Regions from separate parts of the Streptomyces sp. NPDC102514 genome, predicted to be linked through region 4. Evidence: riboswitches for the same ligand, from Rfam matches in the RefSeq annotation. Region 4 holds a riboswitch; each other region holds the start of a gene.
The links. Region 4 has a riboswitch for cobalamin ahead of ACZ60E_RS02175 (CbtB domain-containing protein). Riboswitches for the same ligand answer to the same signal wherever they lie in the genome.
Positions count from the first base shown of each region.

Region 1: another riboswitch for cobalamin. It lies ahead of ACZ60E_RS00610 (energy-coupling factor ABC transporter permease); the one in region 4 lies ahead of ACZ60E_RS02175 (CbtB domain-containing protein).
Region 2: another riboswitch for cobalamin. It lies ahead of ACZ60E_RS35035 (ABC transporter substrate-binding protein); the one in region 4 lies ahead of ACZ60E_RS02175 (CbtB domain-containing protein).
Region 3: another riboswitch for cobalamin. It lies ahead of metE (5-methyltetrahydropteroyltriglutamate--homocysteine S-methyltransferase); the one in region 4 lies ahead of ACZ60E_RS02175 (CbtB domain-containing protein).

Region 1 is NZ_JBVJLW010000001.1:131,206-138,765, forward strand. Features, by position in the region: gene ACZ60E_RS00595 (energy-coupling factor ABC transporter ATP-binding protein) at 1-679, opposite strand, end outside; gene cbiQ (cobalt ECF transporter T component CbiQ) at 676-1,425, opposite strand; gene ACZ60E_RS00605 (energy-coupling factor ABC transporter substrate-binding protein) at 1,432-1,833, opposite strand; gene ACZ60E_RS00610 (energy-coupling factor ABC transporter permease) at 1,830-2,579, opposite strand; cobalamin riboswitch at 2,610-2,791, opposite strand; gene ACZ60E_RS00615 (tetratricopeptide repeat protein) at 2,886-3,614, opposite strand; gene ACZ60E_RS00620 (nuclear transport factor 2 family protein) at 3,847-4,587, shown strand; gene ACZ60E_RS00625 (cellulase family glycosylhydrolase) at 4,748-6,442, shown strand; gene ACZ60E_RS00630 (hypothetical protein) at 6,561-7,346, opposite strand.
Region 2 is NZ_JBVJLW010000017.1:4,055-11,614, reverse strand. Features, by position in the region: gene ACZ60E_RS35045 (ABC transporter ATP-binding protein) at 1-261, opposite strand, end outside; gene ACZ60E_RS35040 (FecCD family ABC transporter permease) at 357-1,373, opposite strand; gene ACZ60E_RS35035 (ABC transporter substrate-binding protein) at 1,382-2,413, opposite strand; cobalamin riboswitch at 2,481-2,667, opposite strand; gene ACZ60E_RS35030 (TIGR03767 family metallophosphoesterase) at 2,942-4,789, shown strand; gene ACZ60E_RS35025 (CoA-binding protein) at 5,063-5,470, shown strand; gene ACZ60E_RS35020 (MHYT domain-containing protein) at 5,558-6,439, opposite strand; gene ACZ60E_RS35015 (VOC family protein) at 6,676-7,473, opposite strand.
Region 3 is NZ_JBVJLW010000001.1:299,520-307,079, forward strand. Features, by position in the region: gene ACZ60E_RS01395 (hypothetical protein) at 1-59, opposite strand, end outside; gene ACZ60E_RS01400 (AraC-like ligand-binding domain-containing protein) at 118-1,113, opposite strand; gene metE (5-methyltetrahydropteroyltriglutamate--homocysteine S-methyltransferase) at 1,328-3,646, opposite strand; cobalamin riboswitch at 3,812-4,029, opposite strand; gene ACZ60E_RS01410 (SDR family NAD(P)-dependent oxidoreductase) at 4,060-4,839, opposite strand; gene ACZ60E_RS01415 (maleylpyruvate isomerase N-terminal domain-containing protein) at 4,999-5,652, opposite strand; gene helR (RNA polymerase recycling motor ATPase HelR) at 5,751-7,560, opposite strand, start outside.
Region 4 is NZ_JBVJLW010000001.1:467,283-474,842, reverse strand. Features, by position in the region: gene ACZ60E_RS02190 (3-oxoacid CoA-transferase subunit B) at 1-163, shown strand, start outside; gene ACZ60E_RS02185 (histidine phosphatase family protein) at 301-927, shown strand; gene ACZ60E_RS02180 (CbtA family protein) at 942-1,706, opposite strand; gene ACZ60E_RS02175 (CbtB domain-containing protein) at 1,726-1,944, opposite strand; cobalamin riboswitch at 1,981-2,111, opposite strand; gene ACZ60E_RS02170 (enoyl-CoA hydratase/isomerase family protein) at 2,185-3,240, opposite strand; gene ACZ60E_RS02165 (ribosome maturation factor RimM) at 3,443-3,799, opposite strand; gene ACZ60E_RS02160 (hydrophobic protein) at 4,042-4,203, opposite strand; gene ACZ60E_RS02155 (flavodoxin family protein) at 4,358-4,981, shown strand; gene ACZ60E_RS02150 (response regulator) at 5,005-5,697, opposite strand; gene ACZ60E_RS02145 (sensor histidine kinase) at 5,694-6,926, opposite strand; gene ACZ60E_RS02140 (SpoIIE family protein phosphatase) at 7,025-7,560, opposite strand, start outside.

The DNA of each region.
Region 1 (7,560 bases), 340 kb from region 4:
CGTCCGCGGGACCGGTGACCGCTCCGGACGGGGTGAGGAGTGCCGCGTCGTCGGCCCAGCGCAGGGCGAGGTCCACGTCGTGCGTCGCCATCACCACGGTGGTGCCGCTCGCCCGCAGCCCGTCGAGGGTCGCGATCAGCCGCTCCTGGCCGTCCGGGTCCAGCCCGGCCGTCGGTTCGTCGAGGATCAGGACGCGCGGCCGCATCGCCACGGCACCCGCGATCGCCGTCCGCTTGCGCTGACCGTAGGAGAGCAGATGGGTCGGGCGCTCGGCCAGGGCCGAGATGTCCAGCGCGGCGAGCGCCTCGTCCACCCGGGCCCGTACCTCGGTGTCGGACAGGCCGAGGTTCAGCGGTCCGAACGACACGTCCTGGAAGACGGACGCGGCGAACAACTGGTCGTCCGGGTCCTGGACCACCAGCTGGACGGTCGTGCGCAGCAGGGTCAGGCCCTTGCGGTCGTACCGGACCGGCCTGTCCTCCACGGTCAACTGACCGCTGTGCGGGCGCAGTCCGCCGCTGAGCAGCCGCATCAGGGTGGTCTTGCCACTGCCGTTGCGGCCGAGCAGGGCGAGCGCCCGCCCGGCGCGCACCTCGAAGTCGAGGCCGCTGAGCACGGTGGGGCCGTCCTCGTACGCGTAGGACGCGTCCCGCAGGGCGACCAGCACGGGCTCGCTCATCGCAGCGGCCTTTCCAGTACGAAGGTGAGTGCGGCCACCGCCGCGAGCAGCGCGACACTGGCGAGGGTGAAGCGCGCGGAGATCCGGGCCTCCGGGACCAGGACGCGCAGGGTGCCGTCGTAGCCGCGGCCCGCGAGTCCGGCCTGCAGCCGGGTCGCCCGGTCGAAGGCCCGCACGAAGGCCGTGGCACCGAGCCCGGCCAGCGAACGCCAGGTGGCGGCCCGCGTGGTGTGCCCGAGCCGGGCGGCCTGCGCCTCCCTGATCCGGCGCACCGAGTCGAGGAGCAGGAAGCTCATCCGGTACGTCACCAGGGCCACGTCGACGACCGGCGCGGGCACCCCGGCGTTGACCAGCCGTGGCAGCAGGTCGGACAGGGGAGTGGTGAACGCGAACAGGAGCACGCCGAGGGAGGCGGCCGAGGTACGCAGCAGGAGTTCCCCGGCGCGTACCGGACCACCCTCCGCCAGGGTCACGAACCCGTCCGGGCCGCCGACCTGGAGCAGCAGGGGCAGCGCACCGGTCACGCAGAAGCCCAGCGGCACCCGGTAGGCGCGCCAGAGCCGCCGGGCGGGTACCGAGGCCGGGCCCAGCAGCACGGTGAGGGCGGTCACCAGGACCAGGGCGGCGCCCGGCCAGGGCGGGAGGGAGATCGCGAGGACGGTCAGGCCGAGACCGAGCACGGCCTTGTCCACGGGATGGCGGCGGCGCCAGCGACTGCTGTGCGCCGCCGCGTCGATCGGCAGCACGAAGGTTCAGGCCCGTTCGTTCGGTCGGCTCGGTCCGGCCGCGGACGCACCGGCATCGCCGGGCGCCTTGTCCGTCGGTCCCTGGTCGTCCTCCCGCTGTGCCAGGACCCGCAGTTCGCCCTGGCGCCTGCCCCGGCGCAGGCCGAAGTAGTAGGCGAGGACGCCCGCGCCGAGGGCGGCCTGGAGGGCGAACAGCGCCGACTCGATCTCACCGGAGGGCGGCTCGTACAGGGGGGAGAACCACGGCTCGTAGTCCGGCTCGATCTCGGTGATCGCGGTCTCCGCCTCCGCGTCGGCGCCCGTGAACGGCTCCTTCTTGTGGTCGCCCATGCCGAAGACCAGCGGCAGGACGGCGAGCGCGGCCACCACGAACAGCAGCAGGGCGTTGATCTTCGCGTTACGGCTCATCGGGCCACCGTCCCGGTCGTCTCGGGCGTCTCGTCGGTCTCGGGAGTCTCGTTCGGGCCGGACTTCCCGGTCCGGGTCCGCCTGCCGGTCAGGAACACACCGAGCCGGGTCAGTTCACCCCTGCTCGACTGCACCAGCAGCCGCATCACGAGCACGGTGAGCAGGCCCTCGCTGACCGCGAGCGGGATCTGGGTGACGGCGAAGATCGAGCCGAACTTGCCGAGCGCGCCCAGGAATCCACTGCTCGGGTCGGGGAACGCGAGCGCCAGCTGCACGCTGGTGACGCAGTAGGTGGACAGGTCGGCGACGAACGCGGCGAAGAACACCGCGACCATCAGCGGCGCGTCGAACCGCCGGAACAGCCGGTAGACCGCGTAGCCGGCCCACGGGCCGACGATCGCCATCGAGAAGACGTTGGCGCCCAGCGTGGTCAGTCCGCCGTGCGCGAGCAGCAGCGCCTGGAAGAGCAGGGTGATGGTGCCCAGGACCGCCATGATCGGTGGCCGGAACAGGATGGCGCCGAGGCCGGTGCCGGTGGGATGTGAACAACTGCCGGTCACCGACGGCAGTTTCAGTGCGGAGAGAACGAAGGTGAAGGCCCCCGACGCGCCGATGAGGAGCGTGCTCTCGGGATGTTCTCTGACCTCACGGGTGAGCGACCGGACTCCGTGGACGACGAACGGCGCCGACGCGACGCCCCAGGCGACCGCGTGCGCCGGAGGAAGGAAACCCTCGGCTATGTGCATGGCTCAGCAGACCCTCTCCAGCACCTCGTGGATGGTTGACGTGCCTTGGCCGGTCTCCTGGCTTACGGGTAACACCACCCGTGCTCCGCCTTCCCGGGTCCGAGGACCCAGTGGCTGCCCGTGAGGGCCGGAGCCGGACTTCCCGATCACAGTGGCGAGGGCCGCACCGGCATCACACCGATTTCCCGAGCACCAAGGCGTCGTGACAGTAGTGCGCGTACAGGGGTGGTGACAAGCGGCCCTCGGGGGGCGTGAGAGTGGTCACGCGGCGCGCGCCGGTCCTCCCGGTGGGAACGGAGCGCCTGTTCAGCCGCCCTGCACATGGGTCAGGAGTTCCCGCAGCTGCCCGGTCGCGGGGTGGCCGGGGCCGAGCTCGCTGTCGGCCAGGGCTCGCGTGAACAGCTCGGCACTGCGCGCGGGGTTTCCCACCGTGTGGTGGACATGGGCGAGTTCGCAGCGGGAGAGCAGGGTGTCGGGGTGGTCGGCGCCCAGGACGCGTTCACGGTCGGCGAGCGTGCGCTCATGGAGCGGGACGGCGAGCACGGGGTTCCCCGTCAGCACGTGGGCGCGGGCGAGATTGTCCCGGCACTGCAGGGTGAGCAGGTCGGTGGGTCCCAGGACGCGTTCGCGGGCCGCCAGCGCGCTCTCGTAGAGCGGGACGGCACGGTCCGGGGCGCCCTCCGCCTCGTACGCGCCCGCGAGGTTGTTCCGGCAGGTCAGCGTGTGGGGATCGGCGGCGCCCAGGACGCGCTCGCTGTCGGCCAGGTTCCGCTCGGACAGTGAAACGGCCTGCTTGAGGTGTCCTGCCTGCAGACAGGCGCCCGCGAGGTTGTTGCGGGAGCGCAGGGTGTCCGGATGGTCGGGCCCGAGGTCCTGTTCGTGCTCGGCCACCTGACGCTCGATGAGGGCCACCAGGTCGTCCCCGGCCGGGTCAGGGGTGTCCGCGGACCGTCCGCTGTCCGGCCGGGGCATCGGGAGTCCGGCGAAGGACCGTTCCTCCGAGGCCTGTCGCAGTTCCTCGCGCAGCGACCTCATGGTCCCGGCGCACCCCGTGCACGACTGTCCCGCCATCCTTGACGCCCCCTCTTCCGCCACCTGTTCCCAGCGTACGTACGGCAGGTGTCCCGCGGGCTCCCGGAACAGGCCACACCGCTGCCGGGTGCCGCCTTCTGCGGCGCCGGTCCACAGGAGATGCTGCGGGGGTGTCGATTCGGCTCACCCCGGTTCGTCGGGGAGGTACAGGGTCTCAGGAACACCGGGAGGAACCATGAAGTACATGCTGCTGGTCTGCGGCGACGACACCGCCGACGCCTCGGGGATGGCCCCCGTCGAACCATGGGTGGAGGAGCTGAGCGTGCGCCGCGGTGTACGGCTGCACGGCCACCGGCTGCGGCCCCCGGCCGACGCGGTGACCGTGCGCGTCCGCGAGGGCGAAGTGCTGCGCACCGACGGTCCGTTCGCGGAGACGAAGGAGTACGTCGCCGGGTACGACATCCTTGAGTGCGACAGCCTGGAGGAGGCAGTGGAGGCCGCCTCGAAGCACCCGGTGGCGGCCCTCGGGGCCATGGAGGTGCGCGCGTTCTGGGACGACGAGGACGCCGAGGGGGAGATCCGCCGGCTCGACGCGGAACTGACGGCCGCCGGGCGGGAGCGGGACTTCGACCGGGCGATGGCCTGTTACGCACCGGACGTGGAGGTGTTCCACCCGGTGAGCGGTCTGGAGCAGCGCGGGGTCGAGGCGCTCCGCAAGGCCGAGGAGGTGTGGTTCTCGACGCTGTCCGGGCCGGTCGAGCGCGAGGTGCTCGCATTTCGCGTGCGGGTCGACGAGAGCATCGCCTTCAGCCACGCGCTCGTACGGATGCGCGCCACGCTGGCCGGCGGCCACGCGCTGGACACCACGGCACGGGTGACCACCGGCTACCGGCTGACGGGCGACCGCTGGCTGATCGTCCATCAGCACACGTCCGTGCCCTTCGACGCCGGGGTTCCCGCAGCCGCCGGGTCCTGACACGTCCTGGAGGGGGCCTCCCCGCAGGCCCCCTCCGGCACATCCGTTACGCGGCCGAGCATGCGCCAAGTCTTGACGTGCCCCTGGCAAGGTGACTCTATGGGAGCGCTCCCACTTTCCCGCAACCCAAGTTTCTTGGCGCTCACTCCCTGGAGTCGCAGTGAGAAGAACAAGAAGCACGACACGGAAGAACCTCGTCAGCGCGTTCCTCGCCGGGCTGGCCGCCCTGCTCGGGCTCGTCGTTCTCGGCGCGCTCGTACCGACCGCCGCACACGCGCAATTGCCCGGTGACCCGCCCGGCGCGTCTCCGGGCGCCCTCGCGACCGGCCTCCATATCGACGACGGCCGCCTGCTCGAAGGCAACGGCAACGATTTCGTCATGCGCGGCGTCAACCACGCCCACACCTGGTACCCGGGCGAGACGCAGTCACTGGCCGACATCAAGGCCCTCGGAGCCAACTCCGTCCGCGTCGTCCTCTCCGACGGCCACCGCTGGAGCAAGAACAGCCCCGAGGACGTGGCCGCCGTCATCGCCCAGTGCAAGGCCAACCGGCTGATCTGCGTACTGGAGGTGCACGACACCACCGGCTACGGCGAGGACACCGCGGCCGGCACGCTCGACCACGCGGCCGACTACTGGATCGGCCTCAAGAGCGTGCTCACCGGCCAGGAGAACTACGTCATCGTCAACATCGGCAACGAGCCCTGGGGCAACACCAACCCCGCGGGCTGGACCGATCCCACGGTCGCGGCCGTCAAGAAGCTGCGGGCCGCCGGGTTCGAGCACACCATCATGGTGGACGCACCCAACTGGGGCCAGGACTGGCAAGGAGTCATGCGGGCCAACGCCCAGGCCGTCTACGACGCCGACACCACCGGCAACCTGATCTTCTCGATCCACATGTACAGCGTCTTCGACACCGCGGCGGAGATCACCGACTACCTGAACGCGTTCGTCACCGCCAAACTCCCCATCCTCATCGGCGAGTTCGGCGGTCCGGCCGACCAGTACGGCGACCCGGACGAGGACACCATGATGGCCACGGCGCAGCAGTTGCGCCTCGGTTACCTCGCCTGGTCCTGGAGCGGCAACACCGATCCGATCCTGGACCTCACCATCGGCTTCGACCCCACACAGCTCAGCTCCTGGGGGCAGCGCATCTTCAACGGCGCCAACGGCATCGCCCAGACCTCGAAGGAGGCCACGATCTACGGCGGCGGCACCCCGGGTGACACCCAGGCCCCGACCGCTCCCGGCACCCCGCGCGCCTCTGCCGTGGCGGCCACCTCGGTGACCCTCACCTGGACCGCCGCCACCGACAATGTGGGTGTCGCCGCCTACGACGTCGTGCGGGTCGGTGGCAGCGGCGAGACCACGGTCGCCGCGGCCACCACCAACACCGCCACGGTGAGCGGGCTCACCGCCAACACGGCGTACACCTTCGCCGTCTACGCACGTGACGCGGCCGGGAACCGCTCGGTCCGCTCGGCCACGGTGAGTGTCACCACCGCCGACGGTGGCAGCACGCCCGGCGCGAGCTGCTCCGTCGGCTACCGCGTCAGCAACGAGTGGCCGGGCGGCTTCCAGGGCGAGATCACCATCCGCAACACGGGCACCGCCGCGATCAGTGGCTGGAAGCTGGTCTTCGCCTTCGCCAACGGCCAGACGGTCTCCAACATGTGGGGTGGCACCCCGACCCAGAGCGGCGCGACGGTGAGTGTCGCCAACGCCTCGTACACCGCCACCATCCCCGCGAGCGGTTCGGTCGCCGTCGGCTTCACCGCCAACAAGGGGGCCACGAACACCGCCCCGACCGCGTTCACCCTCAACGGCAGCACCTGCGCCACCGCCTGACCGCCCGTCAACGACCGCTCGTCAACGACCTTCGGGCGACGACCGGCGGCCGTCGAGCGGCAGCCACTGGCCGGCGGGGTCACCGCGCCCCGTCGGCCGGGCGGGCACCGAGTAGTGGTCAGGCAGAGACTTCCGGGGCGGCTGCCTGCTCCGTGGCGGTCTCGGCGGACGCACCCTTGGACGTCGTGTAGAAGACGGACGACCCCTGCTTGCTGCGCTGGACCTGGCCCTTGGCGACGAGCCCTTCCACCGTGGTGCGGACGACCTTGGGCTTGATCTCACGCTCGGGATGGGCCTCCGCCAGCGCCGTGGCGACCTCGGCGGACGAGCGCGGCTCGGACTGACTGCCCAGGTGTTCACGGATGAGCTCGACGAGCGTGGGCTTCGCGGCGACCGCCTTCGCGGCACCGGGCTCGGCCGCGACGGACTTGGCTTCGGTCTTCGGGGCGGCCGTCTTCGAAGTGGCGGTCTTCGAGGCGGTCGACTTCGCGGTCGCGGGCTTTGCGGCGGCCGACTTCGCAACAGCTGTCTTCGAAGCAGTCGTCTTCGAAACAGCGGACTTCGCGGCCGACTTGGTGGTGGCCTTCGTGGCGGTCGGCTTGGCGGCCGATTTCGCGGTGGTGGCCTTCTTGCGTCCACCCGCCGTGGCCGTGGCCTGACGCGGCACCGAAGGCGCGGACACGGAGGCGCGCTTGGCGTTCGCGGCGGCCTTGTCACCACCCAACGCCTGCTGCAGCTCGGCGAGCAGGGCCTGGTCGTGCTGCAGAGCGCTCAACTGCTCCTGCAGCGCCTCCACTTCGGCGCCGATACGTTCCTGCTCCTTGGTGTTGCGTTCGAGGTCCGCAGACACCTGGGCGGCGTACTGGGTCTTGAGCTCCGTGGCGGCCGATTCGACTTCGGACATGGCAGTTACCTTTCCTCGTCATCGTGTGGTGCTGGGGCCGGATGCTACTCGCATCATCAGGCCATGATCCCGAAGTTGTCAGGACCGTCCCCGCAGTTCGACGGCCTCTGACACACTGCCGCGAGCCGCAAAGGCGCAGGCGGCGAGGTGCGCGAGAGACACCTGACCCCGCACGCGAAGCATGTCTCGAATTCAACCTTCAAGGTGACTTTAC
Region 2 (7,560 bases), on a different contig from region 4:
CTGTTGCTCGACCACCGCGATACGGCGGGCGATGTCGCGGCGGCCCAGTTCGCCGAGGGGGCTGCCGTCGAGGGTGACCACGCCCGAGGCCGGGGCGAGGACGCCGGAGAGCAGCCGCAGGAGGGTGGACTTGCCGGAACCGTTGGGCCCGAGGAGGCCGACGGTGGTGCCGGGGGCGGGGCTGATACTGACGCCGTCCAGGATGACGCGTCCGTCGGCGGTCCGGGTGACGCGGCCGGCCCGGAGGCCGGCATCCCGCACGGCCGTACCCTTCTCGACGCCTTCCGCGCGCCCGGCGGCGATCCCGGCGCCCTCGGTGGTCCCGGCACCTTCAGTGGTCCCGGCGTGCTCGGTCGTCATCGTGTCCTCCGCGTCCGGTACAGCACCAGCACGAACACCGGTACGCCGATGAGTGAGGTGACCACACCCACGGGCACCTCCTGGGGGTCGAGGACGGTACGGGCCAGGGTGTCCACCCACACCAGGAACACCGCGCCGGCGAGGGCGGCGACCGGCAGCAGCCGGGCGTGGCCGGAACCCACCACCGCGCGGGCCGCGTGCGGCAGGACGAGTCCGACGAAGCCGATGGCGCCGGCCGAGCTGACGAGCGCGGCCGTCAGGAGCGCCGTCACGCACAGCAGCACCAGCCGGGTGCGGGCCACGGACACCCCGAGGGTCGCGGCGGCGTCCTGGCCGAAGGCGAACGCGTCCAGCGTGCGCGCGTACGCCAGACAGACCGCCAGCGCGACCACCAGGACCGCGAGGCAGACCCAGACGTCCGTCCAGCCGACCCCGCCCAGCGAGCCGAGCAGCCAGAACAGCACCCCTCGGGTGGTCTCGGCGTCGGCGGCGGTCATCACCACGAAGGAGGTGAGCGCCGAGAAGAGCTGCATCGCGGCGACACCGCTCAGCACCACGCGGTCCGTCGTCCCGCCGAGCGTGTGGCTGAGCAGCAGCACGAGTCCGAACGACAGCAGCGCGCCGAGGAACGCGCCCGCCGAGACCGACACCAGGCCGCCGCCCGCGCCGAGGACGACCACGACGACCGCGCCGGTCGAGGCTCCGGAGGACACCCCGAGGACGAACGGGTCGGCGAGCGGGTTGCGCAGCAGGGACTGCATGACCGCGCCGCACACGGCGAGTCCGGCCCCGCAGACGGCGGCCAGCAGGGTGCGCGGCAGCCGCAGCTGCCAGACGATGCCGTCCCGGATGGGGCTCAGCTCCGTACTCCCCCAGCCCAGATGGGAGGCGACCACGGACCAGACGTCGGCGACGCGGATGTCCGCCGGGCCGATGGTGATCGCGACGGCGACGGAGGCGACGAGCAGTGCCACGCCGGCCGCGCAGAGCAGTCCCACGCGCGGCCGTGCCATCCGGCGAGTCACCCCGTGAGCCCGAACTCCCGCAGGGCGGTGGCCACTTGTTCGACGCCCTCGACGGTACGGATGGTCGGGTTCATGGCCTGCCCGCTGAGCAGGACGTACCGCTTCTTCTTCACGGCGGTCATGTTCTTGGTGACCGGGTCGGACTCCAGGAACTCGATCTTCTTCTTCGCGGACTCGGCGGTCTGCGACTTGCGGGTCAGATCGCCGATGACGAGGACGTCGGGGTCGCGGTCGGCGACCGTCTCCCAGTTGATCTGGGGCCATTCCTCGTGGGTGTCGTCGAAGACGTTCTTCGCGTCGAACGCCCGGGTGATGATGCCGGGGGCGCCGCAGCAGCCGGCCATGTAGGGCGACTCGGAGTTGGCGAACCAGTACAGGAGGGAGACGTCCGAGGCGTCGATGCCGGCGGTGGCCTTCTGCATGCGCTGCCGGAGCTCGGCGACCAGCTTGTCGCCCCGCTCCTCCACACCGAACACCTCGGCCAGGTCGCGTATCTCCCCGTAGATGGCGTCGATGCCGAGGGGCTTCTTGCGGGCGCCGTCGCCGTCCCCGGTGTTGTCCTTGCCCGCGCAGTCGGAGGGCGAGACGTACGCGGGTACGCCGAGCTTCTCGAACTGCTCGCGGGTGGCGACGCCTCCCTTGCCGAGCGTGGACACGAACGAGGCGGCGACGAAGTCGGGGTCGGCGTCCAGGACCCGTTCGAACGACGGGTTGTTGTCGGCGATCCGCTTCACCTGCGCGTCGGCCTTCTCCAGGCCCTTCATCACCGGGTCGGTCCAGGTGGCGCTGCCGGCCATCCGGTCGGCGAGGCCCAGCGAGAACATGATCTCGGTGGTGCCCTGGTTGAGGGAGACGGCCTTGCGCGGCGGGGACTCCACGCGGACGGTGTGGCCGCAGTTCTCCAGGGTGACGGCTGCCGCGGAGTCCTTGCCGGCTGAGCCGGACGAGTCGGCACCACCGCACGCGGTCAGCAGAACGACCCCGGAAACGAGCAGGGCGGCAGGGCGGGTGGGGCGTGCGATGGGCACGGAAGTTCCTCAGACGTCGAGGGCTCGAACGCGGAGCCCGGTCGTACGGTGCTCCCCCGCCGTCTCGGGACCGCGGAGGCCGCCAGCAGGTCTTCGGACTCGGGTTCACCCGGACGAGGCGCCTTCCCGGACCGTCGATCCGGTCCAGTGGCCGATGCCCCGCCCGTCACCCTCACCGCTGCGCGTCAGCTCCGGATTTCCACCGGATTCCCTGACCCACGTACATGGGTTCGACTGGCTTTCGCAAGCTATCACGGCGGCTTTCACGGCCGTGCGGCAGTGCGGTGGGGGCTCGGTCGCGGCTCGGCGAGGGCTCGACGGGAATGCCGGTCTCCGCCGCCCGTTTCGTACGTTTCTCCTGTTCCGGCGGTGTTCACGGCGGCGCCACGCCCGTGCCCCCGCGGCCTGAATGAGTGGTTCCGTTCAGCGCGCCGCTCGGAGGCACCGGAGGACCGACCCATGCCGCAGGACCAGCCCATGACCGGAACCGCCGGAACCGCCGGAATCACCGGACCCGCCGGAAGGGACATGGCCGGAAGGGATCCGTCCGGGAGGGGCCCGGCCGATGGGGAAGCCGCGGCGGCCATCGACCGCCGTCGCTTCCTGCTCGTCTCCGGCACCCTCGCGATGGCGGCGGGGGCGACGGCGGCAGCGGGAGCGGCGACCCTCGTCCCGCCGCAGCGCCCCGGCCCCTCCGCGGCACCCGCGGCCGAACAGGTGGCCCCGCGGCCGGCCCGTGCCACCCGGCGGCCGGCGCCGTACGCGGCCACCACCCTGGACATGACCGCCCGGCTGAGCGGAAGCCCGCACTCCGGCAGCTACCGCCGACTGGTCACGGGCCCGGGCCGGCCCCTGGTCGTACGGGAGGAACTCGCCCCCGCCGCCACCGGCCGCCCGGACCGGCGGACCCCGCTCGCGTGCTTCGTCCAGTTCACCGACCTGCACCTGACCGATGTGCAGAACCCGCTGCGCACGGAGTTCCTGCGCTCGGGCGGGGCCGCGGCCTGGCGTCCTCAGGAGGCGCTGACCGTGGCGGGGGCCGTCGCGCTCGTGGAGCAGGTGAACGCGCTCGCCGAGGGCCCGCACACCGGTCTGCCGCCCGCCTTCGTGATGACGACCGGCGACAACATCGACAACAACTCCGCGCTCGAACTCGACTGGTTCCTCACGCTGATGAGCGGCGGCCGGATCACTCCCGACTCCGGCGACCCGTCGGCGTACGAAGGCGTCCAGGACTCGGGGCTCCCCCTCTACTGGCACCCGGACGACCCGGGCCTGCGCGACCTGGACAAGCGGCGCGGGCTGCCCGCCGTCCCCGGTTTCCTCACGGCCGCGCGGCGGCCGGTGACCAGCCCGGGGCTCGGCATCCCCTGGTACTCGACGGTGGGCAACCACGACGATCTGCCCGGCGGCTGCCTGTCACCCGCGCTCGGCGACTTCGCGACGGGCTCCCGCAAGCTGATGTCGGTCCCGGACACGGACACGGCCGCCTACGCGAAGGCCCTGCGGACCGGCGACGACCCCAAGAGCGAGGTGCTCGAAGCGATCCTGCGACGGCACACCCGCTCGGCGCGGACCGTGACGGCCGACGAGCGGCGCCGGCTGTGCACCCCGCACGAGTATCTGGCCGCACACCTCGACCCCGGGCGGGCAGGGGCGGGACCGGTCGGCCACGGCTACACCCAGGACAGCCTGGACGGCGACCGGATGTACTACTCCTTCCGGATCGCCGAGAACGTCATCGGCGTCAGCATCGACACGACGTACCGCAGCGGCCACTACGAGGGCTCGCTGGGCACCGGTCAACTGCGCTGGCTGGAGCGGACGCTCGCCGCGCACAGTTCCCGGTCGTACGCCGCCGACGGCCGCCTCGTACGCAACTCGCGGGCCGACGACGCCCAGGTGCTGGTTTTCAGCCATCACCACAGCCCGAGCATGACCCGCCGCCCCGACGCGGCCCGCTCGGAGGAACCGCGGCACGACGGCGCGGAGGTCCTGGCGCTGCTCGGCAGATTCCCGAACGTGGTGGCGTGGATCAACGGCCACAGCCACGTCAACCGGATCACGGCGCATCCCCACCCGACCCCGGCCCGCTCCTTCTGGGAGGTCAACACGGCCTCCCACCTGGACTATCCGCACCACGCCCGGCTGATCGAACTGACCGACAACGGGGACGGCACGCTGTCGCTGTTCACCACACTCGTCGAATCCGCGGCCCCGCACCGCACGGCCCCCGACTTCACCGACCTGTCAGCGGTGGGCCTGGCGTCCCTGTACCGCGAACTGGCCTACAACGCCCCGAACCTGACAGAGACCACATGGGCGGGCACACCCCAGGACCAAAACGTGGAACTACTACTGACCACCGACCTGTAGCTTTCAGCTTCGGGCTCGCGGGGCCTGCCGGCTTTCAACTTCGAGCTCGCGACGACTGCCGGCTTTCAGCTTCGGGCTCGCGGGGGCTGCCGTCTCTCCCGGGGCACGGCGAACCGCCCGCTTTTAAGGGGCGCGGGGAACTGCGCGAACGGCCCCCACCGGGCCGCACCCGCCATGAACCCGCAGCCCCACCCCCTCCGCGGGGAATCCCGGGCCCACCCCGGACGTTGTCCGCCCCAGACAGCCACACCCCCCACCCCCAGGAGGCGACCCGTGCACGGCGACCCGGCAACGATCCGCAAGATCCTCACCGAGACCGGCGACACCTGGGCCGTCGTAGGCCTGTCGTCGAACGAGCGACGCGCCGCGTACGGCGTCGCGGACGTGCTGAAGCGCTACGGCAAGCGCGTGATCCCCGTCCACCCGAAGGCCGAGACGGTCCACGGAGAGAAGGGCTACGCCTCCCTCGCGGACATCCCCTTCGAGGTCGACGTGGTGGACGTGTTCGTCAACAGCGACCTGGCCGGCCCGGTCGCCGACGAGGCCGTCGCCATCGGCGCCAAGGCCGTCTGGTTCCAGCTCGGCGTGATCGACGAGGCCGCGTACGAGCGCACCCGCGACGCCGGCCTCGACATGGTCATGGACCGCTGCCCGGCGATCGAGATCCCCCGCCTGGGCTGACCCGGCGGGACTGAGCAGGCGGCGGAGCCGAACGCGCGGGGACGAACCGGCGAAACCGAACCCGGACCGCCGGGACACCCACCCCGCTCACCCGTCACGGCGCCCGCGCCCCCCGGATCCGTACGCGCGCCGGTCGCTCCTCGGCTGAGCCTCGAACGCCGAGCCCGACCAGGCGGGGGGTTCCGTGCGCGGAGCGGGCGTCCGGCGGCGGGACGCGGTCCGGTTCCAGTCGCCGTCGCCGAGGACGAGCATCGGGTCGAACATCACGACGACTCCCGCGAGCGCCAGGAACAGGACCGGCCCGATGAGCATCGGCAGCAGCAGCGAGTGGGCGGAGTCGCCCGAATCGGGTGCGCCGGCCGCGCCGTGCAGATGCACACTGACGGCCGCCATCCCCGTGTAGTGCATCCCGGTCACGGCGACCCCCATGACCAGGCTCGCCGCGAGGCTGGTCAGGAAGCCGCGGATCGCGACCGCCGCCCAGAGCGCGGCGGTCGCGGCGACGACGGCGATCAGGACGGAGAGCGCGACGGTCCGGACCTCGTACCGCAGGTCGCCGTTCAGACGAATGGCCGCCATGCCTATGTAGTGCATGGCCGCGACCCCGAGGCCGGTGAACGTGCCGGCGATCAGCAGGGTCGTCGTGTTCGCACCGCGATAGCCGACGGCGAAGACCCCGAGACCGACCACGGCGACCGCCACCGCGAGGCTGAGAATCGTCAGGCCGACGTCGTAACGGATACGGCTTTCCTCTACCTGGAATCCGATCATGGCGATGAAGTGCATCGTCCAGATGCCGCAGCCGATCGAAGCCGCTCCGAGCGCGAGCCAACCCGGTCTCCAGGACCGGTCGTCACGCAGGGACCGGGTGATGCAGCGCAGTCCCAGGGCGGCTCCCAGACAGGCAATGGCATAGGCCGCGAGCGGTGTGACCGTTCCGTAGCTGAATCCGTCGACTGTGCCTTGCATATGCCAACATCCCCCCGGAATACGACTGTTGCGGGGACATATGTACGTGCCACAACAGGGCGGCAGCAAGGGGTTTCGTGCAATTGCAGCCAACGGAATTCCACAGCGGCCAATTCCGGTCACGAAGAGGCCCTATTGAGCCGGAGGAAAACATTCCGGTGGCGCGGCCCACGACCACGGTCACCCGACCCCGACCACAGACTTCCTCAGCCCCCTCCAGGCGCCCTCAGGCCTCCTCAGACCTGAGGCTTGGACGTCACCGTGAACTGCGCCCCGTCGGGATCCCGCAGCACCGCCTCCGTGCTGGTCGCGCCGTCCCGGACCGTACCGCCGTGCCGCAGCGCCGCGCGGATGCAGGTCTCGACGTCCGCGACGGAGAAATGGACCTGCCAGTGGGGCCGGATCGTGGGATCGGGGGCGGCCTCCACCGCGCCGGAGTGGATACGGGCCACCACGTCACCGTCGCTGCGCAGCACGACCTCGTCCCCGTCGTAGTGCACCTCGCAGCAGCCGGGCCGCGAGGTCGCCCACTCCAGCACCCCGCCGTAGAACATGGCGGCGTCGAAGGCGTTGCGCGTGTGCAGTCGCAAGAAGGCGGGGGCGGCCCGGCGCCAGGTCTCCCAGCCGGCGACGAGCTGGCCCTCCCAGACACCGAAGACGGCTCCGTCGCGGTCCGCCAGCAGGGCCGCCCGGCCCGGCGGGAAGCCGATGGGCCCGACTGCCGCCGTACCGCCGCGTTCCTGGCCGCGGGCCACCGCCTCGTCGGCGCTGTCCACGGCGAAGTACGGGGTCCAGGCGACGGCCATCTGCCACATCGTGGCCACCGCCGCGATGCCCGCGACCGGCACTCCGTCCGCGTAGGCGATCCGGAACCGGTCCATCAGCGCGGTCGTCCGGAACCGCCACCCCAGCACCGCCCGGTAGAAGTCCTCGGCGGCCTGCTGGTCGCGCGCCGTCAGACTGACCCAGCACGGGGCTCCCGCGACCGAGTGGCTGGAGACGACGTCGTTGCGGACTCTTGCGTCGCTGTTCATGGCAGTACCGTTCCTGAATCGTGCCGAGGGGTGTGGGCGGCACCCGACAGCGTCGGGAGCACTGGCCGGGCCGTGGTGCCGTCTTCC
Region 3 (7,560 bases), 170 kb from region 4:
GCTCCCGCGAGGCTGATTCCGATGGTCACCGCGACAGCGGCGATGAATTTCCTGAGCACGTCTACCTCCAGTCGTGACCCTTGCTCAGAAGGGTGCGCGCCACGACCGGACCTGTCGTTACGTGTGAGCGCACAGGTCTTTCGTCTCCGTGCACTGCCTGCGGAACTCGCGCGGGGACAGGCCGTAGGAGCCGCGGAACACCTGACTGAAGTGCGCGGGACTGGCGAACCCCCACCTGGCGGCGATCGCGCCGATCGGCCGGGTGGCCAGCCGGGCGTCGGCGAGATCGCGGCGGCACTGCTCCAGGCGACGCTCACGCACCCAGCCGGCGACGGTGTGCCCCTCGTCGTGGAACAGCTTGTGCAGATAGCGCAAGGAGATGTGGTGCGCCGCGGCGATCGCGTCCGGAGTCAGGTGTGCGTCGCCCAGGTTCTCCCGGACGAAGGCATGGATCCGGGCCATGAGCGCCCGCCGTGCGGTGTGCGGCGGCACCGAGCTGCGGGCATCCAGCGCGTTGGCCAGCGCGGCCGTCAGCACATCGAGGGTGAGGGTGGACAGCCTGGCGGTGTCGGCGGGACTGAGTTCCCTCATGCGCCGCGCCAGTTGCATCAGGAAGTGCGAGGACAGCGCGCCGACACCCGTCCCGCCCGGGATGCGCACCGCGCTCAGCCGCCGCACGTCCCGGTGGGGCAGTGGAAGCAGTGAACGGGGGAAGCGCAGGAGCAGCAGTTGCTGACTTCCCGGCACCTCCGGCGTGAACCCGGCGAGGTAGGGGCGGGAGGGGTCGAACAGCATCAGGTCCCCGACCCCGAAATCCGTGCACCGGCCGTCCTGGGTGATCCTGCCGCCACCGCGCACGATGCAGCCCAGCTTGAACACCTCGGGATCCGCCTGGCGAATGAGCTTGGGCGTACGGTGCACCGAGTGCGCCAGCGTGGTCATCAACGTCGCCTGCACCGGCCCGAGTTGGCTGATGCCGACCTGCGCCCGGAACGCGCCCGCCACCCGCCGCTCGCAGTGTGCTTCATAGGGCACCCAGAGCTTCGAACTCACCTCACGCCAGAAACCGAACCGCTCCTCCCGCGGTACCTCCGCGGTACTGACCACGTCCATGACTCACCCCCCCCGTGAGGTCCGCGCCTCGTCACCGGCGCGGACTGCTGTCCGGTGACCGTGCCGCCCCGCCCCCCGGCGGGGCGAGCACCGGCACGTTCAGGTGTAGCAGCTCCAGGATCGTGCGAGTCGGACATTTTGGCGACAGCCGAATAGCCCTGGTACGGGCCGGGAGCCCGGGGCCCGCGCCCCCGCTCCCGGCCCGCCGCGCGGATCAGGACGTGGACAGTTCCGTGCGGATCGTGCGGGCCGCGGCGACCAGGTTCTCCAGGGACGTGCGCGTCTCGGGCCAGGCCCGGGTCTTCAGACCGCAGTCGGGGTTGACCCAGAGGCGCTCGGCGGGGATGGCCTCAAGTCCCTTGCGCAGCAGGGCGGCGGCCTCGTCCGTACTCGGCACCCGGGGCGAGTGGATGTCGTACACACCGGGCCCCGCCTCACGCGGATAACCGTGTCCGGCCAGCTCGCGGGCGACCTGCATGTGCGAGCGTGCCGCCTCCAGGCTGATGACGTCGGCGTCGAGGTCGTCGATGGCCTGCACGATGTCACCGAACTCGGCGTAGCACATGTGCGTGTGGATCTGGGTGTCCGGGCGTACGCCGCCGGTGCTGAGGCGGAACGCCTCGGTGGCCCACGCCAGATACGCCGGACGGTCGGCGGCCCGCAGCGGCAGCGTCTCGCGCAGGGCGGGTTCGTCGACCTGGATGACCGAAGTCCCGGCCGCCTCAAGGTCGTTCACCTCGTCGCGCAGGGCGAGGGCGACCTGGCGGGCGGTGTCGCCGAGCGGCTGGTCGTCGCGGACGAAGGACCAGGCGAGCATGGTGACGGGCCCGGTCAGCATGCCCTTGACCGGCTTGGCGGTGAGCGACTGGGCGTACGTCGTCCAGCGCACCGTCATGGGTTCCGGGCGGGAGATGTCCCCGGCGAGGATCGGCGGGCGGACGTACCGCGTGCCGTAGGACTGGACCCAGCCGTGCTGGGTGGCGAGGTATCCGGTGAGCTGTTCGGCGAAGTACTGGACCATGTCGTTGCGTTCGGGTTCGCCGTGCACGAGCACATCGAGGCCGGTCTTCTCCTGGAACGAGATCACCTCGCCGATCTCGGCCCGGATGCGCTCCTCGTACCCGGCGCTGTCGATCCGCCCGGCGCGCAGGTCGGCCCGTGCCGTGCGCAGTTCCGTGGTCTGGGGGAACGAGCCGATGGTGGTGGTCGGCAGCAGCGGCAGGCCGAGGTGGGCGCGCTGGGCCGCGGCCCGCTCGGCGTACGGCAGGGAGCGGCGGGCGTCGGCGTCCGTGACGGCGGCGGCCTGGGCCCGTACGGTGGGGTCGCGGGTGATCGCGGACCCGGCGCGGGAGGCCAGGTCGGCCCGGTTGGCGGCGAGTTCGGCGGCGATAGCGCCGGTGCCGCCCGCGAGGCCCTTGGCGAGAGTGACGATCTCCGCGGTCTTCTGCCGGGCGAAGGCGAGCCAGCGGCGGATCTGCGGCTCGATGTCGCGTTCCGCGGAGGCGTCGAGGGGGACGTGGAGGAGGGAGCAGGAGGCGGCCACGTCGACCCGGTCGGCCAGCCCGAGCAGGGTGCCGAGCGTGCCGAGGGACTTTTCCAGGTCGTTGACCCAGATGTTGCGGCCGTTGACCACTCCGGCGATCAGACGCTTGCCGGGCAGTCCGCCCACGGCGGCGAGCGCGTCCAGGTTGGCGGCGGCCGACTCGGTGAAGTCCAGCGCGAGACCTTCCACCGGGGCCTTGGCCAGCACCGGCAGGGCGTCGCCGAGCCGGGCGAAGTAGGACGCGACCAGCAGCTTCGGGCGGTCGGCCAGGGCGCCGAGGTCACGGTAGACGCGGGTGGCCGTGTTCAGCTCGGCGGGTGTGCGGTCCTGCACCAGGGCGGGCTCGTCGAGCTGGACCCACTCCGCCCCCGCGGCGCGAAGATCGGCGACGATCTCGGCGTACACGGGCAGCAGCCGGTCGATGAGGGTGAGCGGGTCGAAGTCGCCGGCGACACCCGGGGCGGGCTTGGCGAGCAGGAGGTAGGTGACGGGTCCGACGAGGACGGGTCGTGCGGTGAGCCCGAGCGCCAGGGCTTCCTTCAGCTCCGCGACCTGCTTGCTCGAGTCGGCCGTGAAGACGGTGTCCGGACCCAACTCGGGCACCAGATAGTGGTAGTTCGTGTCGAACCACTTCGTCATCTCCAGCGGCGCCACGTCCTGGGTGCCGCGCGCCATGGCGAAGTAGCCGTCGAGCGCGTCGGCCTCGACGGCGGCGCGGTGGCGTGCGGGGATCGCGCCGACCATGACACCGGCGTCCAGGACGTGGTCGTAGTACGAGAAGTCGCCGGTGGGAACCTCGTGGATGCCGGCCTCGGCCAGCTGCCGCCAGTTGGCCCGGCGCAGCTCGGCGGCGGTGGCCCGGAGGGCGTCGGCGTCGACCCGGCCCTTCCAGTAGCCCTCGACGGCCTTCTTCAGTTCCCGGTTCTGTCCCTGGCGGGGGTAGCCGTACACGGTGGCCCGTGCCGCCGCGGCTGCGGACTGCGCTGTCACGGAAATCTCCTTCGCGAGATATCTCCCTGGGATCCCGGGACGGGACGCGAGCGCGAAGGGGTGACGGACCGGGCGGAAACCGAACCGCGCGCAGAGCGCGGTCGTCCGCCGGATCAAGTACGCCGACCCGCCCACGAGGTCACCGGGATCTCCGCGCACGAATGGTTCGCGCACGGGCAGTTGGCAGGTCTTCGGACTCGCGGGCACGTCCTCCCTGCGGAGGACACCTACTGGCCGTCGCTTCCCAGACCCGGCCGGGCCCAGTGCGTGTGACGGCGGTCGTTCCCACTCACCGCTGCGGGGCAGTCCCGGATTCCCACCGGGTTCCCTCTTGCGACGCACCCGTCTGGCGGACGGGGCGAACCAGCTGCACCGGCCACCCTACGGGGCACACCCCGGTCGTGGAAAACTTTTCAGTGCACGGAGAAGCCGCCGTCGACGAAGACCGACTGCCCGGTGACATACGAGGAGGCGGCGCTCGCCAGGAAGACCGCCGCGCCCGCGAAGTCCTCCGCGAGGCCGTTGCGTCCGACCATCGTGCGCGCCGCCAGGGCCGCCACCTTCTCCGGGTCGGACGACAGCCGCCTGTTCAGCGGTGTCATCACGAAGCCCGGCACCAGCGTGTTGACGGTGACCCCGTACGGCGACCAGGCCTCCGCCTGTGAGCGGGCCAGTGACTCCAGCGCCCCCTTGGAGACGCCGTAGGCACCGCTCTGGACGAAGGCGCGGTGGGCCTGCTGCGAGGTGATGTGGATGATCCGCCCGAAGCCCCGCTCGGCCATGGCCGGGCCGAAACGCCGGCCCAGCAGGAAGGGCGCGTCCAGGTTCAGGGCCATGGTGGTGTCCCACACCTCGTCGCTGAGCTCGCTCATCGGCGGCCGGAGGTTGACGCCGGCGCAGTTGACGAGGATGTCGGGTTCACCGAAGGCCTCGACCGCCTGCTCGGCTGCCTCGCGCACGCCTTCACGCGTACCGAGATCCGCGCCGACCCAGGCCGCACGGCAGCCGAGCGCATGCAACTCCTCGACCGTCGCCCGCAGTTCCGCTTCCTTGCGTGCCACGACGACGACGCTCGCCCCGGCGCGGGCCAGCGCCTCCGCCATGCCCCGCCCGATGCCGGAGCTGCCGCCGGTCACCAGGGCGACCCGGCCGTCCAGGGAGAACAGTTCTGAGAGGTAGTGCTGCGAGTCCATGGCGGCACCCTAGAAGGGCAGCGCCGGGAGCGCACCGGCGGGGGTGCGATGCGGCCGTACGGTAACGGTCCAGGTCAGGCGCTTGCCCCCAGGCCGGGAGCCTGGCACGGCGGGGCTGCCGATCGGCCGGCCTATCTCGTACCCGCCCCGGGTGCCGGCTCAGCCCAGTACGAGCGGCAGCCGCCCGGCGAGGGTGCCAAGGGCGGTCTTCTCCGCATCGGTCGGCGTCCGCCGTCCGGTGCCGATCAGCAGCGCGGCCTTGTCGGAGAACGAGGCCGGGAACGGGGTCCCGGCGATCTGCTCCAGCGACGCGCGGGCCGCCGCCAGGGTCGCGGCGGGCGGCTGGGTGGTCGAGGTCAGCCGGGAGATCAGGTCGAGGTGGTGCAGGGTCGCTTCGAGGACGTACACGGACAGGTAGTCGCCGACGGTCAGCACCTCGTCGCGGGTGCCGACGCGGGCCGTGGGATCGGCGAGTCCGGCGGCGCGGCCCGCGGCGGAACCGACGTCGTCGAAGTGGAACTTCAGCAGCTCCGGCTCCCCGTACGCGGCGGCCAGCCGGGGGATCAGCGCGTCCAGCGGATCCTCGCCGGCCGGGGTTCCGCCGAGCTGCCAGTAGGTGACCGCGTCCACGGTCGGTCCGGTGTCGGCGGGGGTGACCAGGGTGATCAGGATGTCCTGGGCGTCGATGACCAGGTGGCACACCAGATCCCGCACGAGCCACCCCGTACAGCCCGACGGCTGCTCGAAGTCCTCGTCCGGGACTTCGGCGACCGCCGTGCGCAACGCGGTCCAGGCGAGCGAGAAGAGCTTCACCGCGGCACGGTAATGCCGGACCACGGCGGCGGACAAGCGCATACGGGCGGCGGGGCCCTTGTGGTCACCGCCCGGCGACCACAAGAACCCCACCGGCCTCAGCCGCTGGTGAGGACGACCAGTTGCCGGGTCGCGCGGGTCATCGCGACATAGCGGTCGACCGCCCCCGCGACACCCGTCCCGTACGTATGCGGGTCGACGAGGACGACCAGGTCGAACTCCAGCCCCTTCGACAGCTCCGGGGTCAGCGACCGGACGCGAGGCGTGGCCCGGAACGTCGGATCGCCGATGACGCACGCGATCCCGTCCGTGTGCGCGGCGAGCCAGGTGTCCAGGACCGCGTCCCGGTCCGCGACCGATCCGTGGACCACGGGGATGCCGTTGCTGCGGATGGAGGTCGGCACGTTGGCGTCCGGGAGCGCGGCCCGGATGACCGGCTCGGCCTCCGCCATGACCTCCTCCGGAGTCCGGTAGTTGATGCTCAGCGAGGCCACCTCGATCCGGTCGAGACCGACCCGCTCCAGCCGCTCCCGCCACGACTCGGTGAACCCCTGCCTGGCCTGCGCGCGGTCCCCGACGATGGTGAAACTCCGCGACGGGCAGCGCAGGAGCAGCATCTGCCACTGCGCGTCGGTCAGCTCCTGGGCCTCGTCCACGACGACGTGCGCGAACGGACCGGCGAGCAGATCCGGTTCGGCGGTGGCCAGTTCGGACTCGTCGACCATGCTGACCTTGGCGTCCTCGCCGCGCAACATCGTCACCAGGCCCTCGCCGTCGTCACCGTCGGCGCCCGAGTCGGCCGCGGCCTCTATCAGGTTGTCGACGACCTGGGCCATGCGCTCGCGCTGGGCGGCGAGGGTGGCCTCCTGCCGGCGCCTGCGCCGCGCCGACTCCGGATCGCCGAGCCGCTGCCGCGCCGCGTCCAGGATCGGCAGATCGGACACCGTCCACGCCTGCGGCTCCGCGCGCTGCAGCCTGCGTACGTCGTCGGGGCCGAGCCAGGGAGCACACATCCGCAGATAGGCGGGCACCGACCACAGGTCCCCGACGATGTCGGCCGCTTCGAGCAGCGGCCACGCGCGGTCGAGGGCCCCGGTCAGCTCCTCGTCGTGCAGCAGAGCCCGGCGGAACAGGTCGGGCGGTACGTCGTCGTCGTGCTTGTCCAGCAGGATCGTCAGCAGGGCCTCCCAGATCTGCTCACGCGCCTCGTTGTGCGGGACGCCGGGGCCCGGCGTCCCGAACGCCTCGGTCCAGTCGTCGGCGCTCAGCCGGACGTCGGACCAGGGGGTCGAGACCGTCATCCCCTTCGCGGGCGGCTCCTCGTAGAACCTGACGGCCGTCTCGACCGCCCCGACCATGTGCGCGGACGACTTGAGTGAGGCCACCTCCGCATCGGTCTCGTCCGGCGCTCCGGCTCCCTCGGCGACGAGGTCCCGCAGCGTGCAGGTCTGCACACCCTCCTCCCCGAGGCTGGGGAGGACGTCGGCCACGTACGCCAGATAGGGCTGGTGCGGGCCGACGAACAGCACTCCGCCCCGACGGTGACCGAGACGGGGGTCGGAGTAGAGGAGGTAGGCGGTCCGGTGCAGGGCGACGACCGTCTTGCCCGTGCCGGGACCGCCGTCGACGACGAGCGCGCCCCGGGATCCCGCGCGGATGATCGCGTCCTGGTCGGCCTGGATGGTGGTGAGCACGTCCCGCATCCGGCTGGAGCGGGTGCTGCCCAGACTGGCGACGAACGCCGAGTGGTCGTCGAGCGCCGCATGTCCTTCGAGGCCGTCGGCGGTGAACACCTCGTCCCAGTAGTCGCTGATCCGGCCCCGGGTCCAGCGGTACCTGCGACGGCTCGCCAGCCCCAGCGGGTTGGCGTGGGTCGCCGCGAAGAACGGCTCGGCCGCGGGGGAGCGC
Region 4 (7,560 bases):
CACCTGCACGCTACCGCTCACCGGCCGCGCCTGCGTCCATCGCGTCATCACCGATCTGGGCGTCTTCGACATCACGGCGGACGGGCTGACGGTCGTGGAAAGGGCCCCCGGCGTGACGGCCGGAGAGATCGCGGCGCGTACGGGGACGCCGGTGCGGGGCTGACCGCACGCACCGATCTGATGCATCGATGCGATGCGTCGATCGCATGCAGCCCCGGCGGTAGCATCCGCCAGCATGGACATGCTCAGCAAAGTGACACTGGAAGCACACGAAACACGGGAAGCGCGGGAAGCGGGCGCATGACCCACCGCATCACGTTCGTCTCGCCCGCGATGAGTTCGGCACTGCGTCAGGCGCGCTTCGACGACGGGGGTTCGCTCGACGCCGGCGGGGAGGCGCAGGCCCGTGCCGCGGCCGGATCCCTGCCGTCGGCGGCGCGCGTCGTGGCTTCTCCCTCGGCGCGTTGCCGGGAGACGGTCGCCGCGCTCGGACTGGACGCGGTGGAGACGGCGGAGTTGGCAGGACTGGACGCGGGGCGCTGGCGCGGCCGTACGCTCGCCGAGGTCGCCGCGGCCGAACCGGAGGCCGTGGCCCGATGGCTCGCCGAGCCGGCCTCCGCACCGCACGACGGGGAGTCCGTGGCCGACTTCTGCGCCCGGGTGGCGCGCTGGCTGGAGTCCTCCGCCGAAACGGACACGGACACGGGTACGGGTACGGGTACGGCCACGGACGGCCGTACCCTCGCCGTCGTCGAACCGGATGTCGTACGGGCCGCGGTGGCGCACGTGCTGGGAGCGCCTGCCGCGGCCTTCTGGCGGATCGACGTGCCGCCGCTGACGTCCACCACGGTCAGTGGACGCGGCGGCCGGTGGAACCTGCGGCTCGGGCAGCCGCTGGACGCCGCCGGAGCGGGCGCGGACCGGTGAGTCCGCGCGGCCGGTCAGTGCGGGGCGGGTGCCGCCGTACTCGTCCGGGCCGTGGCGGGTTTCGGGTGGAGCAGCCGTTCGGCCAGTTCACCGAAGACGAGCCCGAAGCCTGACCAGAGCGTGATCTGCAGGGCGAGGGCGGAGAGCCTGAACCGCCAGAGCAGGGCGGCCGGGAAGTCGCCGGGGACCTCGTTGACGGTGGGCAGGAACGCGTACGCCAGTCCGATCAGGACGATGAAGCCGAGAACGGCGGCGACGGTGGCGTACCAGGTGCCCAGTTTCGGGGCGAGCCGCTTGCCGACGATCACGGCGGCGACCGCGAGGAGCACGCTCAGCACCATCATGAGGAGGTAGAGGGTGGTCCGTTTGCCGATGGTGTCGCCGTTGCCGACCGCGGGCGGGTTGGCCGGGTACTTCAGGAACGGTACGACGTAGACGGCGAGCAGTGCGGCGCCCGAGAGCAGCAGCGCCGTCGCGCGGGCGCCGAAACGGCCGACGCGACCGAGGGCGAAGCAGTAGGCGAGGGCGGTGATGCCGCCGAAGGCCACTCCGTAGATCAGTACGCCGGTGGCGAGGCCGGCGGTGGACTGCAGGCTGCGGGAGACGAGTTCGACCTCGTGCCCGTGCTCGTGCGCGGCTGCGTGGGACTCCTCGAAACCGATGGCGCTGTCGACGTTCGGTTCGCCGAGGAAGTAGGCGACGATCAGGGCGAGCACGCCGGCGGCCAGGCCGGCGAGCATGCCCCGCACGAGCAGGTTTCTTACCGTTGCGGAGTTCATGGGTGTGCGGGGCCCCTCGTCAGTGGCAGGGGAAGCCGAGCAGGTGACGTGCGTCGTGCACCCATTCATGGACGTTCTCGCCGGAGACGAGGGAGGTGGCGCCCTGTTCGGCACCGACGAAGTACAGCAGGACCAGCATCAGGACGCCGATGAAGACCGCCCAGGGAGCGATGTCCTTCAGCGGCAGTTTGGCGGGCACGACGGGGGTGGTGCTCGGCGGGGCGACATGCTGCGCCATGACGGGGCCTCCTCTGGGAACTCGCGTCCCATCTCGGTGGTGCACAGGACGACGGCCCCGGGTCTGACTCACGGTGCGCTCCCCTCGGGGGAGTCACACCGTTCACAGTGGCGCGACCGTGCCGGTTTCCCACCGGCTTCCGTGTCGCCGTCGTCGGTATCGAAGTGACGCTACCGCTCGACGGGTTCATGCCCAAGACCAGGAGCCGACAAGAACCTGCTCACACCGAACACTTACCTCTCAGCTGCCCGGCTCCCACTCCGGTCCGTGCTCCCCCAGCGGCTCGAAGAAGCGTTCCACGTCGGTGTCGGTGACCTCGGCGAGGGTGGGCGGTGACCAGCGTGGGTTGCGGTCCTTGTCGATGACCTGGGCGCGGATGCCCTCGACCAGGTCGGGCGTGGTCAGGGCGGCGCAGGAGACGCGGTACTCCTGCGCCAGCACCCGCTCCAGCGAATCGAGCCGCCCGGCGCGGCGCACAGCCGCCAGGGTGACCTTCAGCGCGGTGGGCGACTTGGCGAGCAGGGTCTCCGCGGTCTCCTTCGCCGCCGGATCGCCGTGGTCGAGCAGCTGCCCGACGATCTCCTCAACCGTGTCGGCGGCGAAGCAGGAGTCGGTCCACTCCCGCTGCCCGGCCAACTCCCCTTCCGGCGCGGGCCGCACGTGCCGGTCCAGCGCTTCCCGTACGGGCAGCTCGGCGAGGTCGTCGATGAAGTGCTGGAGCGAGTCGGACGGTACGTAGTGGTCGGCGAGCCCGCACAGCAGGGCGTCCCCGGCGCCGATCGCCGCGCCCGTCAGGGCGAGCCGGGTGCCCAGTTCGCCCGGGGCGCGGGAGAGCAGGTAGGTGCCGCCGACGTCGGGCACGAAGCCGATGCCGGTCTCGGGCATGGCGATCCTCGACCGTTCGGTGACGATCCGGACGCTGCCGTGCGCGGAGATGCCGACGCCCCCGCCCATGACGATGCCGTCCATGACGGCGACGTACGGCTTGGGCCAGCGGGCGATACGGGCGTTGAGGCGGTACTCGTCACGCCAGAACGCGGCCGCGGCGGCGCCGTTGCCGTCGCGGGCGTCGTCGTGGACGGCACGGATGTCGCCGCCCGCGCACAGGCCGCGCTCCCCCGCTCCGGTGATGACGACCGTCTCGACGGCGGGGTCGTGCTCCCACGCGGTCAGCGCCTCGTCGACGCGCCGCACCATGGCGTGGTCGAGGGCGTTGATGGCTCTCGGGCGGTTGAGGGTGAGGTGGGCGGCCCGGCCGGCCGTGTGCAGCAGGACGGACTCTTCGTTGCCGGTCATCCGATTACCTCCGTCGGACCGCGGGCCACGATGACACGCATGAGTTCGTTGGTTCCTTTCGGGACGCGATGGTGCGATGGACGCTCACGTCACGAGTGATCTTCTCAATGACGCGTCCGGCCGGGCGGTCCGGGGCAGCGCGACGGCCCCGGGACTCGTGGAGGAGTCCCGGGGCCGTCGGGTGATGCGGTACGGGTCCGACTCAGATGTGCGGGCCGCCCGTGCCGTAGTACGTGCCCAGCTCGTCGCGGTAGCCCTGGTCGCCCAGGTGCTTGTCGCGGTCGAACTCCGGGGCGTCCTTGATCTGCTGCTTGGTGCGGTCGACGACGATCTTCTGCTCGCCCTGGTCGATGCTGACGACCGTGCTGGCGGGGAGCAGGACCTCCTTGCCGAAGATCCACACACCGGTGTCCACCACCAGGTAAGCGTCACCGACGTCGTCGGAGTGCTTGTCGACCTTGCCGATACTGCCGTCCGTGGCCTCGACCTTGTAACCCGTGAGGTCGACGCCTGCCAGACGACCCGCGGTCGACTTGTAACCCCATACATTTTCAGTCACGCGAAAACAACTCCTCCGGTAAACAGAGGACAGTGGGGTTCCCCACCGGCCCTCTCTTTTTCCGTACGTCGTGCACGGCGATTTTCGTAACCACCGTCTTGGCGGCGGGTGCCCCTCGTCCGGGGCTTCACTCACTCAATTCGGGCCGGGTTTTTCTCGGGTTTCCCGGAGCGGGCACGCGCTGCCCCGAATCGGGGGCCCAGCGCTGCCGCATACGGCCTGAACTGCACCGATGTGGTCGGCTACCAGCGGTACCAGCGGCCACTGCCGCCCTTCGGGCGGGCGACGAAGCCGATCAGCCACAGGACCAGAACGACGATCGCGACCCACCACAGAATTTTCAGCGCGAAACCCGCACCAAAGAGGATCAGGGTAAGCAGAAGAACAAGAAGCAGGGGAATCATGTTTGTTGACCTCCGAGACACCGTGTGCCCAGATGATCTCCGTCCACTCACACGAATTCACGGTTCGCGCACATTTCGCTCCCGACGCACCGCCGGCCCTCCGCCTCTGAGGTGAACTTGGGTATGCGGCCGCGACAAGGGGTACTCCTGCGCCATGACCACCACAGAAACGACCCCTTTGCGCGCTGTCGCTCTCGTCTGCACCCTTTCGCCGTCGCCCGCGGCCTCCAGCTCGCAGCTGCTGGCCGAGCAGACCATGGCGGCGCTGGGCGAACACGGTGTCACCGGCAAGGTGATCCGGATCGCCGACCACGACGTCCGCCCCGGAGTGGAGACCGACATGGGGGACGGTGACGAGTGGCCGGCGATCCGGGCCACGGTCCTGGGCGCCGACATCCTGGTCCTCTCGACGCCGATCTGGCTGGGCCACCCGTGCAGCATCGCCCAGCGGGTCATGGAGCGCCTGAACGCGGAGATCTCCGAGACGGACGACGAGGGGCGGATGCTCACCTACGGGAAGGTCGCCGCGGTGTGTGTCGTCGGCAACGAGGACGGGGCCCACAAGGTGAGCGCCGACCTCTTCCAGGGGCTCAACGACGTGGGTTTCTCACTCGCTCCGAACGCGGTCACCTACTGGGTCGGCGAAGCCATGCAGGGCACCGACTACCAGGACCTCGACAAGACGCCCGAGACCACCTCCGCCACGACGGCCACTCTGGCGGCCAACACGGCCCATCTGGCCCGGCAGCTCAAGGCGTCCCCGTACCCGTCGAGCTGAGCCGGGCCGACCGGAGCCCGCGCTCAGTCGTGGGCGCCGACCAGGCCCACCCGGTGGGCCAGCACGACCGCCTGGACCCGGTCCCGCAGATCGAGCTTGGTCAGGATGCGGGACACGTACGTCTTGACGGTCTCGCGGCTGATGACCATCCGGTCGGCGATCTCGGTGTTGGACAGGCCCTCGGCGATCAGCTTCAGCACCTCCGTCTCGCGCGGCGCCAGAGCGGCCAACGCCGGTGCGGCGGGGTCCCGTTGGGGTCGGCGGAGCCGGTCAGCGAACTTGCCGACGAGCTGCCGGGTGACGGCGGGCGCCAGCAGTGACTCTCCCGCGTCCACCGTCCGGATGCCGTGCACCAGGTCGCGCGGGGGCGAGTCCTTGAGCAGGAAGCCGCTCGCTCCGGCCCGCAGTGCCTCGTACACGTACTCGTCGAGGTTGAAGGTGGTGACGACCAGGACCCGCATCGGGTCGACGACGCCGGGGCCGGCGAGCAGCCGGGTCGCCTCGATGCCGTCGAGCAGGGGCATGCGGATGTCCATCACCACCACGTCCGGGCGCAGCCGCCGCGCGCTCTCGACCGCCGCGCGGCCGTCCCCGGCCTCTCCCACGACCTCGATGTCCGGCTGTGCGGTGAAGATGGTGACGTAGCCGGTGCGTACGAGTTCCTGGTCGTCGCAGACCAGGACCCTGATCGGCGCCGCGGCGCCCGGCCCGGTCATGCCTCTCCCCCGTGTGCGGCGGCTTCGCCGTGTCCCGCGGACGGTATGCGGGCGTGGACGCTGAAGCCGCCGTCCGGCCGGTCGCCGGCCGAGAGTTCGCCGCCGAACACGCTCACCCGCTCGCGCAGCCCGATCAGGCCGTGCCCGCCGCCCCGGCCCAGCGGTCGGCGCCGCTGGGCGGTCGCCGTTGCGGGCGCTCCCTCGGTGGTCACCTCGACCTCCACGTCCTTGCGGCCGTAGTGGACCTGGACGAGCGTCCGGTGGCCCGGGGCGTGCTTGAGCGCGTTGGTCAGCGCCTCCTGCACCACGCGGTACGCGGCCAGTTCCACGGCGGTGGCCAGCTCCTGCCGTTCGCCCCGCTCGGCGAGTTCCACGGGCTGTCCGGCGGTGCGGGTCTGCTCGACCAGATCGCTCAGTCGGCCCGGCTCCGGGGTCCGGTCCGGCGCGTCCGCGGGGCCGTCGGCGGCCGTGCCGTCGGACGTCCCGCCGGACGCCTTCAGTACGCCCAGCAGATGCTGGAGGTCTCTCAGGGCCCGCCGCCCGGAGTCACTGATCGCTTCCAGTCCTGTCTCCACCCGCTCGGGCGCGTCGGCGAGCAGGAACTGGGCGGCGTCCGCCTGGACCACCATGGCGGTGACATGGTGGGTCACCACGTCGTGCAACTCCCGTGCGATACGGGCGCGTTCGCGTGACATCGCCGCCTCCACACTCAGCCGGCGCCGTTCCGCCTCCCCGTCCTGCCGGGCCCGTACGGTCCTGCCGACGGCCCAGCACACCACCAGGATCAGGTACATGAGGACGAAGTCGGCCGCGTGCTGGGGCGAGCCCCTGTGGTGCAGCCCGAACGCGAACAGCGTGAACGCCGTGACGGCGACGGCGACCGCCAGAACGCGGCGCATGCCACTGGCGCGGTTCCCATGGGCTCCGAGGCTGTACAGCGCGATGTACAGGCCCAGCGTCGCGCAGCTCTGCGGATAACCGACCAGTTGATGGACCGCGAACGCGCCCGCGATCAGCCCGAGGCACACGACGGGCCACCTGCGCCGCAGCACCAGCGGCAGCCAGAGAACGGCCGTCACCAGCGCACCCGGCAGTCCTGACGGATGTTCCGGCAGATCGCCGAACTGTGCGCCGATCGGGGCCGTCACCGGCGCGAACACCAGCGGAGCGAGCAGTACGGTGAACACCGCGTCCCGGCTCACCACGCTCAGCGCACCCCAACGCGCCACGAGAACAGGCGTGTTCTTCCTCAAGTCCGACCCCGCTGATCCGAGCACAGGCAGAGCCTAGCCCCCTGCCGGACCCCGGATGTTCCGGCCGCGGAGCCTTATGCGAACAGTGCGGTGATCAGGGCGATGTCGTCGTCCTTGTTCTGTCCGAAGCGGGCGAGGAGCAGGTCGCACATCTCCTGCAGATCGGCCGGCCCGTCGGCCACGGCCTCGCGGAACTCGGCGAGGGTGGCGTCCAGATGGGCGGTCCGTACCTCGACGAGACCGTCCGTCACCATGAGCAGCCGGGTGCCGGGCGGGGCGTCCACCACGGTGGGCGGCGGGTGCGGGAGACCGAGGCCGATCAGCGGGCCGTGGGGTTCGTGGAACCGCGGCCCCTTCTCCGGGTCGATGACCAGCGGCGGGATGTGGCCGGCGTTGGCGATGTGCAGGCGGCGTTCGTCCAGATCGACCAGGACGAGGCAGAGGGTGACGGTGAGGCCGGGCTGGGACTGGCCCAGCAGCGTTTCCAGCCGGTCCAGTATGTGGTGCGGGGCGTGCCCTTCGATGGCGTAGGCCCGCAGTGCGTGGCGTACCTCGCCCATGACGGTCGCGGCCTCCACCGAGTGCCCGACGACGTCCCCGATGGCGAGCA